Regions from separate parts of the Micromonospora sp. NPDC049559 genome, predicted to be linked through region 3. Evidence: riboswitches for the same ligand, from Rfam matches in the RefSeq annotation. Region 3 holds a riboswitch; each other region holds the start of a gene.
The links. A riboswitch is a leader RNA that binds a small molecule or an ion and turns the genes downstream of it on or off. The one in region 3 is predicted to bind cyclic di-AMP.
Positions count from the first base shown of each region.

Region 1 (2,192 bases), on a different contig from region 3:
GACGCGCCGGCGGACGCCGGCGCCCAGGTACGCGCGGCCGGGCTGCCCATGCTCGGCACCGAGGGTACGACCGAGCACATCCACGCCCACCTCGACGTGATCGCGAACGGGCAGCCGGTGACGGTACCGGCCGAGGTCGGCATCGACGCCGCGGGCGGCCAGATCAGCCCCCTGCACACCCACGACACCACGGGCGTGCTGCACATCGAGTCGCCGGTGAAGGCCGACTTCAGCCTCGGCCAGTTCTTCACCGAGTGGCAGGTGACGCTCACGGCCGACCAGATCGGCGGGCTCAAGGCCGGCGACGGCAAGGTGCTCCAGGCGTACGTGAACGGCAAGCCGTACGCGGGCGACCCGGCGGGGATCGTCCTGCACGCGCACGACGAGGTCGCGATCGTCTACGGCACACCGGCCCAGCAGGCCAACCCGCCGTCGAGCTACGCCTTCCCCGACGGCGAGTGACGGTTCGGCGCCGCCGGGGCGCCCGCGGCGAACCGCCGCGGGCGCCCCGGTCGCCACGCGTCAGAGGCTGAGTCGCTGCCCGGGGAGGATCAGGTTCGGGTCGGCGCCGACGACCCGCTTGTTCTTCTCGTACAGCGCGTGCCAGCCGCCCTGGACGTGGTGTTTCGCGGCGATCGCCGAGAGCGTGTCACCGGGCCGGACGGTGTAGCCGCCCTTCCCGGCGGCCGGGTGGGACCCGCCGCCGGTCGAGCCGCCCCGGTGGGACGCGCCGCCCGTCGGCTTCGTCGCGGTGCCGGCCGGCTTCGAGGTGGTGCTCGCCGGCTTCGAGGTGGTGCTCGTCGGACTCGGCGTCGACGCGCCGGCCCGCGCACCGCAGACCGGCCAGGCGCCGATGCCCTGACCCGCGAGGACCTTCTCGGCCACGGCGATCTGCTGCTCCCGGGTGGCCAGGTCGGCGCGGGCCGCGTACTTCGTTCCGCCGTACGCCTGCCAGGTGCTCTGCGCGAACTGCAGGCCCCCGTAGTAGCCGTTGCCGGTGTTGATGTGCCAGTTCCCGCTGGACTCGCACTGGGCGATGGCGTCCCAGTTCACGCTCGACGCGGCGCTGGCGGCCGTACCGCTGCCGAGCAGCGCGGCCACCCCGGCGGCACCGGAGAGCGCGACGGCGGCGGCCATCCGGCGGTGCCGGCGGGACGGCTGGACGTGGTGACGCCCGGTGTACCTGCTGAAAGCCATGGGTATCCCCCTCCACGCCTACGAGGTGAGCTGTCGGGTTCGGGCCGAGGTCGCCCGGCCGCCAAGGCGGCTTCACCCCAGAGGCGCGCTCCCGCGCGCCGAGGAACCTGGGTCCCCCGCTCCTGCCTGTGGTTCGTCTTCGACCCGCCGACCGGCGGCAGGACTCGGCGTACCGGCGCGGGCATCCGCTGGAAGCGGAACAACCGACGCTAGGACGGGGTCGGCGGGGCGCTCCACTCCTGCCGCCCGGATGGTGACTCCCCTCACGACGAAACGGTGCCTACTCGGGCGACGCCCCGCAATTTCGATATGTCGGGAAGGCGGCACGCCGGGCGCGGGCGGGGCGGAATCGGGCGGGAACGCGGGGACGCGCCGTTAGTCGCGCCGCGACGCGGGTACCCGCTCGGCACACCGAGCCCCCATCGCCGGACAGGCCCCGCGAACCACCGCCCGACCGCCCGCCCCCGTCTCCGAGGTCGAGAGACGACGGGTGCGTCACCGCGACAGTCGAAACCGGAAACCGATCCGATGGAGGCCGAGGTGGAGAACGAAGAGCGAGCGAACCGAGTACCGAGCAACCGCCGGGTGAGTGTGGCCCTGGCGCTCGGGACCGCACTCCTGCTCACCGCCACCGCGGTCCTGTTCGCCGCCGGCCCGGCGCACGCCGGCGCGACCCCGCCCACCGGCGCCGACCTCCGCGCCGGCGGCCGGCCGGGCGGTGACCCCGTCACCAGCACGGTGGAGCTGCGCAACGGCGAGGTCTACGGCGTCGGCATGCCGGTGGTACTGAAGTTCGGCGCGCCGGTGCCGGCCGGTACGAAGACCGAGGTGGAACGGCGCCTCTCCGTACGCAGCGATCCCCCGCAGGTCGGCGCCTGGCGCTGGCACAGCGACGACCAGGTCATCTACCGCCCGAGGGACCACTGGCGGCCGGGGACCAGGCTGACGGTACGGAGCGAGATCGGTGGGGTGGCGGCGCCCGGGGGCCGCCATTT
Region 1 is NZ_JBFAPK010000015.1:87,121-89,312, reverse strand. Features, by position in the region: gene AB0J86_RS18245 (hypothetical protein) at 1-462, shown strand, start outside; gene AB0J86_RS18240 (transglycosylase family protein) at 523-1,197, opposite strand; cyclic di-AMP (ydaO/yuaA leader) riboswitch at 1,201-1,341, opposite strand; gene AB0J86_RS18235 (L,D-transpeptidase) at 1,783-2,192, shown strand, end outside.
Region 1: linked by a shared signal. The riboswitch ahead of AB0J86_RS18240 (transglycosylase family protein) and the one ahead of AB0J86_RS14815 (hypothetical protein) in region 3 are both predicted to bind cyclic di-AMP.

Region 2 (2,192 bases), on a different contig from region 3:
ACCGGGCAACAGGCCGACCAGCCGGCCGTCGGCGTGCGGCGGCAGCCCCACCAGCAGCACCACGGCGCTCGCCGCCGCCACGGCCGCCCAGGTGCCGGCCAGGTACCAGGCGGCGACCGTCGAGAGTGGATAGCCGTGCTGCTCCGGCAGCCGGGCCAGCGGGCGCGGCCCGACGGCGGCCAGCACCACCGCGTACGCGAGCAGCACCAGCGCCGCGATCATTCCGGCTCCGGCCGCCCGTGCTGGCGCAGGGCGGCGCGCAGCGCGCGGGACTCCTCCGCGTCGATCGTGGCCAGGAAGTGCGCGAAGACCGCCCGGTGGTCGGGCGTGTCGGTGAGCGCCTCGCGCATCAGCCGCGCCACCGCCGCCTCCCGCGAGATGCTCGGCCGGTACCGGTGCGCCCGGCCGTGCAGCGTACGGGTCAGCCAGCCCTTGCGGTACAGGTTGTCCATCACCTTCTGCACCGTCGTGTACGCGAGGGGACGCTCGCCGTGCAGCGCCTCGACGACGTCGCGGGCGGTGGCCGGTCCGTCCCACCGCCACAGTCGGTCCATGATCGCCGACTCCAGCTCACCCAGGCCGTGCATCGCCCCGTCCCCCCTCCCGTGCGGCCCCACAGCGTAGCGGTACGCCCGGCCGTCGCCGGGCGGCCGAGCGGAAGGGGTCCGGCGGTACCGCGTCTCCTAACCCGCTTCGGAGATCGGGTAGGGTTCCCCGAGTGCCGGTCGGGCTGGTGGATCGACCGTGGTCTACGGGCGCCGGAGCAGCGGAGGTTACTCAGAGTTGTTGTCCTGCAACGGTTATCGCAGCTCCTGGGCCTGGTAGTCAGCGGTCGATGTCCGGTATTCTCGCGGACGGTCACCACCCGCAGGTGCCTACCGGTACCGGTGGTGCCGCCGCCTAATCGCCGAAGGGGCGAATCGGGGAACCACGTTCCATGGGGTGAATCCGCGCCAGCGGTAGGGACCGACTTCCGTCCCGAACCCGTCAGCTAACCCGGTCGGCGGTCGACGGAAGGAAGACGACTTGACTACACCCCTACGCCGATTGCTCACCCCCGCACTGGCGCTGGTCGCCGGCGTGGCCATGGTCGTGGCGCCCGCCGAGGGGGCCACGGCGGCGCCCGACGCGCCGGCCGCCGAGGAGGACGCCCCACCGGCGTTGCTGCGCGACGTGCTCGAAGTGGCCGGCCGCGACTACCTCCAGGCCAAGGCCAAGGTTGACCAGTCGAAGAAGCGCCAGGGCGAGCTGAACGGCGAGCTGCGGAAGGTGCAGGCGCGGCTCGACGAACTGGCCCCGCAGGTCGGGCAGATCGCCGCGCAGTCGTACCGCACCGGCCGGCTCAGCGTGGCGGCCGTGCTGCTCTCCAGCTCGTCCAGCGACTCGTTCATCGAGCGGGTCGCGCGGCTCGACCAGATGAACATGGTCAACAACGGCAAGCTCACCGAACTGGACGAGGCGAAGGAACAGGTCGCCCGCGCCCAGGCCGCGCTCGACGCCGAGCTGCGGGAGCAGCAGAAGCAGCTCGCCATCATGGCCAAGCGGAAGGGCGAGGCCGACAAGGCGCTCGACCTGGTCGGCGGCAACCGTCTGATCGGCAACGGCTTCGTGAGCGCCACCTCGCCGGTGGCGAAGGCGGCGCCGCGTACCGCCAACGGTGAGTGGCCGAACGAGTCGTGCAGCAAGGACGACCCGACCACCTCCGGCTGCATCACCCCCCGGACGCTCAACGCGTACACCGAGGTGAAGAAGGCCGGCTTCAACCGGTTCGTCGGCTGCTACCGCCCCGGCGGCCCGTTCGAGCACCCGAAGGGTCGTGCCTGCGACTGGTCGTTGCTGAACAGGGGATTCGCCTCGGCGAAGACCCAGGACCAGAAGCTGTACGGCAACAACCTCGCCGCGTTCCTCATTCGCAACGCGGACCGGCTCGGAATCCTCTACGTCATCTGGTACAAGCAGATCTGGTGGCCGGGGTCGGGCTGGAAGTCGTACAGCGGCGCCTCCGATCACACCGATCACGTGCACATGTCGATGCTCTGAGTTCCGCATTCGAGTTCCGCATTTGGGTGGGACCCACCGTACCCGGCGAATCACGTCAGGCTTGATGTCTTCGCCGGGCACGGTGGGCCCCACCGCATTGTGGTCCGAGCTGTTTCGTCGACGGGGTGGCCGCCACCCGCTCGGCGGGAAGA
Region 2 is NZ_JBFAPK010000001.1:120,598-122,789, reverse strand. Features, by position in the region: gene AB0J86_RS00565 (M56 family metallopeptidase) at 1-222, opposite strand, end outside; gene AB0J86_RS00560 (BlaI/MecI/CopY family transcriptional regulator) at 219-587, opposite strand; cyclic di-AMP (ydaO/yuaA leader) riboswitch at 888-1,022, shown strand; gene AB0J86_RS00555 (hypothetical protein) at 1,027-2,040, shown strand.
Region 2: linked by a shared signal. The riboswitch ahead of AB0J86_RS00555 (hypothetical protein) and the one ahead of AB0J86_RS14815 (hypothetical protein) in region 3 are both predicted to bind cyclic di-AMP.

Region 3 (2,192 bases):
GATCGGCTGCTGACCACGCGGTCGTGGTCCGTCACCCGCTCGGCGCGGGTGACGGACCACGATGGGCGTTCCGGATCAGACCACCGAGAGGTGTACGTGGTTCGTGTGGTCGCTGGACGGGTCCCCGTTGCCGCTCTGGTACGCCTTCCAGCCGCTGCTCGGCAGCCAGATCTGTTTGAACCAGATCACGTACAGCACCCCGAGGCGGTTCGCGTTCTTCACGAAGTACGCCGCCAGGTTGTTGCCGTACGTCTTGTCGCCGCCGGTCGCGACCCCGCCGAACCCGTTCTTCTGCGCGGCGAAGTCGCAGGCGCGCCCCTTGGGGTGCTCGCCCGAGCCGCCGTTGCGGTGGCAGGAGACGAACCGGGTGAAGCCCGCCGCCTTGGCCTCGTTCATCGCGTGCAGGGTGCGGGGGGTGATGCAGCCGGAGGTGGTGGGATCGTTGACGCTGCACGACTCCTTGGGCCAGGAGCCGTCGGCGTTGCGCGCCGCCGGCTTCGCCGAGGAGGAGCTGGCCCCGCTCACCCCGGCGCTCGGCCCGCCGCCACCGGCCAGGGCGAGTGCCCGCTCGGCCTGCTGCTTGCGCTTGGCCATCTGGTCGAGCTGGCGGCGCTGCTCCCGGATCTCGGCCTCGACGGCCGCCTTCGCGCGGGTCTCCTGCTCGCGGGTGTCGAGCAGCGCCCGCAGCGCCCGGTCCTCGTTGCTGGCCACCGCCGAGAGCGCGGTCGCCCGGTCCAGGAACCCGTCCGGGGAGTCGCTGTCGAGCAGGGCCGAGACGGGGCCGAGCCGCCCGGTCCGGTACGCCACCCCGGCCAGCTGGCCGATGTTGCCGCTGCGTACGGTCAGCTCGGCGGCGAGCTGTTCCAGGTGGGCGTTGAGCTGTTGCTGCCGCTTGGTCGAGTTCTCCAGCGCGGTCTGGGCGTCGAGGAAGCCCTTGCTCGCCGCGTCGAGCTGTTCCCGCAGGCTGGCGGAGCCGCCCTCGTCGTCCGTGGTGGGGGCTGCCACGAGCACCGGCGCGGCGGTGGCCGTACCGGCCGGCAGGCCGGCGATCCCGAGCGTGACCGCCACGGCCAGCAGGCCGGCCAGCCGCGCGTACCTTCGTCGTGCAGATGCCAGCGTTGGCATGGACACATCCTTCCGTCAGCCGCCGACCGGGTTAGCTGACGGGTTCGGGACGGAAGATCCCTACCGCTGACGCGGATGCACCCCGGAAACGTGGTTCCCCGGCTCGCGCGAAGCGATTAGGCGGCGGCTCCCGCAGGCGCCGGAAGGCGCCACCTGGCGGAAGCCGGGGCCGAGCCTACCGGCCCCGCCGGCCGGAGGCAGGCATTGGCGGGTCGAAGACAAAGATGAATGCCAACATAACCGCGCAATGCGGACAGAGATTTAAGGGTCCGCTAAAGGGTCGCCCGGGTCACGGGTTCACGAGTCACCGGTTCTCCGGGTGACCGGTTCTCAGGTCACCAGTTCTCCGGGCGGCAGTCGCCGGCGGCGGCGCGCGGCTCGACCTGGAGGGTGGCGTGCGTGATGTGGAAGTCGTCGGTCAGCGCCGACCGCGCGGCGGCCAGCACCGCCCCCACCTCCGCGCCGGCCCTGAGGGTCAGGTGCGCCGAGGCCACCTCCATCCCGGAGGTGAGCGTCCAGACGTGCAGGTCGTGCACGTCCGCCACGCCCGGCACCGCCGAGAGCCGGGCCTGCACGGCCGGTACGTCGAGGTGTTCGGGGGCGGCCTGCACCAGGATGCGTACGGCGGCCCGGCCGAGCCGCCAGGTGCGGGGGAGGATGAACAGGCCGATCGCCACGGCGACCACCGGGTCGGCCCACCACCAGTCGGTCAGTGTGATCACCACGGCCGCGGTGATCACCCCGGCCGAACCGAGCAGGTCGCCGAGGACCTCCAGGTAGGCGCCGCGCAGGTTGATGCTCTCCTCGGCGCCCTCGCGCAGCAGCGCGAACGCGACGACGTTGGCGAGCAGGCCGATCACGGCCACCACCAGCATCGGCCCGGCGAGCACCCGGGGCGGCTCGGCGAAGCGGCGTACCGACTCGACGAGCACGGCGAGCGCCACGCCGAAGAGCAGGACGGCGTTGGCGAGCGCCGCCAGCACCTCCAGCCGGTAGAGGCCGAAGGTGCGCTGCGGGTCGCCCGCCGCGCGCCGCGCCGCGGTGATCGCCGCGAGCGCCATGCCGAT
Region 3 is NZ_JBFAPK010000011.1:23,260-25,451, reverse strand. Features, by position in the region: gene AB0J86_RS14820 (cellulose binding domain-containing protein) at 1-13, shown strand, start outside; gene AB0J86_RS14815 (hypothetical protein) at 76-1,125, opposite strand; cyclic di-AMP (ydaO/yuaA leader) riboswitch at 1,130-1,258, opposite strand; gene AB0J86_RS14810 (cation diffusion facilitator family transporter) at 1,461-2,192, opposite strand, start outside.

Region 4 (2,192 bases), on a different contig from region 3:
GCGGCCACCTCGGCGGCAATGTCGATCTCCGTCCCGTCCGGAGCACGGTAGCTCCCCCGCTCGGCGATCCCGACGGTCTGCCGGGCGATCTCGCGGAGCCGCCCGCTCACCGGCCCTCCCGTACGGCCGTGGTCGAATCTCGCACGCGGGGAGGCTACCCGGGCGGGCACTCCGGCCGACACGGATTTACCGCCGTCGTCCGCGCAGCCGGGGCCGATGCCCGTTGCGGTGCTGTGGCGCTGGCGGGGTCCGGATACGACGGAAGCACCGGCGGGTCGCGCCGATGCTTCCGTCGTGGGGAGGGTGACCGGTCAGGCGGAGTAGCCGCGCGTGCCGATCCAGTTGGCCAGATCGATGGTGGTCATCCAGTACGAGCTGACGCCGTTGACGTAGGCCGGATCGGCGATCTGCACGGTACGGCCGTTGTCCCGGTAGCCGACCACCGTCAGGTAGTGACCGCCGTCGTAGCTGTGCCAGCCGCCGTCGGTGTCCGTGGCCGAGCCGACGATGTTGGCGACCACCGCGTAGCCGTTGCTGACCGCGTGCACCACGTCGGCCTGGAGCTGGTCCATCTGGGCCGGGGTGGCGCCGTCGTTCGGGATCGCGGTGGTCGAGTAGAAGTTGCCGCCCAGGACGTCGTTGAGCACCCGGGTGGTGTCCTCGGCCGAGTTCGTACCGTTCATCGTGGTGCCGAGCGCGGCGGCGATGGCGTCCTGGCTCTGCGCCTTGCCCCGGGCGCTGAGCGCGATCCGGGTGGCCCCCGGGCCGCAGTACCAGCCGTTGATCTGCGCCTGGTAGTCGTAGTCGAGCACCTTCGACGCGGGCGGCGCGGGCTTCGCCGGCGCCTTCGCGGCCGCCGGCTTGGCCGGGGCGGCCTTCGCCGCCGGGGTGCTGGTCGCCGGCTCGGGGGCGCTGGTCGCGGGCGCCGCCGCGCCGGCTCCGGCGCCGCCGTCGAGACGGAGCGCCTGGTCGTTGCTGTGCGCCAGGTCCGCCACGGAGACCGCGGCGGCGTCGTGGCCGGTGGACGGCGTACCGGTCTGGGTCACCAGCAGGCCGGTGGTGAGCGCCGCGGCGAGTGCGGCGGCCGAGCCAGCCGCCACCCGGAAGCGGGTACGGGTCATCGCTTGCTTGAATCGCGGGGTAAGGCGGTCTTTCATCGGTCCTCCACAGATCTGCCGCGGTCCGGTGGCGCGACGCGGCCCGGGCGCGCGGACGGGGTCCGGCGCGGACGGCGCTCGCGGCACCGAGATCGAGAACGGCGTTTCTGCCAGGCCAGCTTGGGGTGGACGCGGCGCGGTCCACGTGGCGGACCACGGGAACCCGCTGGTCGTCCCCCGCCCCCGGTACGCGGTTCGGCTCAGATCACCACGGCCGGCGCCCACCGGTCGGTGCCGGGGCGCGCCTCACCCGCTCCGCGCGTGGCGGAGCCGTGGGGTGTCCAGGTGGATGCCGGGTCGTCGAGCCCGGCGGAGCCGTACGAGGCCCAGGGGCCGCTGGCGTGGCCTAGCGGTCCAGGGTCTCCGAGCCCGCTACGGGCGCGGGAATCGGCGGTACGGGCACGGCACGACGGGGAGATCGGGGGGTCGGGCGGGAGCCCGGGGGGAACTGCACGAGGTGTTCTCCTTCCGATACCGCCTACCGGGTTAGCTGACGGATTCGGACGGGAAGTCGCCCTACCCTCTGGCCACTGGCCCGAGGGATTCACCCCAGACTTACGGTGGGTCCCCGGCTCGTCACAGCACGACTCGGCGGGTCCGCCCCGGCGCCGCCCCTGTGGCGACCAGTCACCGGACCGGACGGGCCGACACTACTGAACGGCTTCGTCCCGTGCCAACCCCTCCTGAGCAGCCAAAACCGTGACCCACGCCGCTTTGGGCGGGGCCGGGAGAAGCCGAGAACCGGGCATTCCGGCCGTCACGGTAGCAGCACGGCCGGAAACGCACCGTGATCAATCAGCGGGAGAGGGCCTCCGCGCGGCGGGCGACGACGGCCTCGGCGAGGGCGCCGGTCTCCTCGTCGGTGAACCGGCGGGTGCCGTCGGCGGTCGCCGACATCACCACCGGGTAGATCTTCCGGATGAGGTCGGGGCCGCCGGTCGCGGTGTCGTCGTCGGCCGCGTCGTAGAGCGCCTCGACCGCCAGCTCGGCCGCCTCGGCGGTGCTCAGGCCGCGCCGGTAGAGCTTCTTGAGGGC
Region 4 is NZ_JBFAPK010000012.1:174,067-176,258, forward strand. Features, by position in the region: gene AB0J86_RS16265 (TIGR02452 family protein) at 1-110, opposite strand, end outside; gene AB0J86_RS16270 (C39 family peptidase) at 312-1,157, opposite strand; cyclic di-AMP (ydaO/yuaA leader) riboswitch at 1,618-1,761, opposite strand; gene prcB (proteasome subunit beta) at 1,953-2,192, opposite strand, start outside.
Region 4: linked by a shared signal. The riboswitch ahead of AB0J86_RS16270 (C39 family peptidase) and the one ahead of AB0J86_RS14815 (hypothetical protein) in region 3 are both predicted to bind cyclic di-AMP.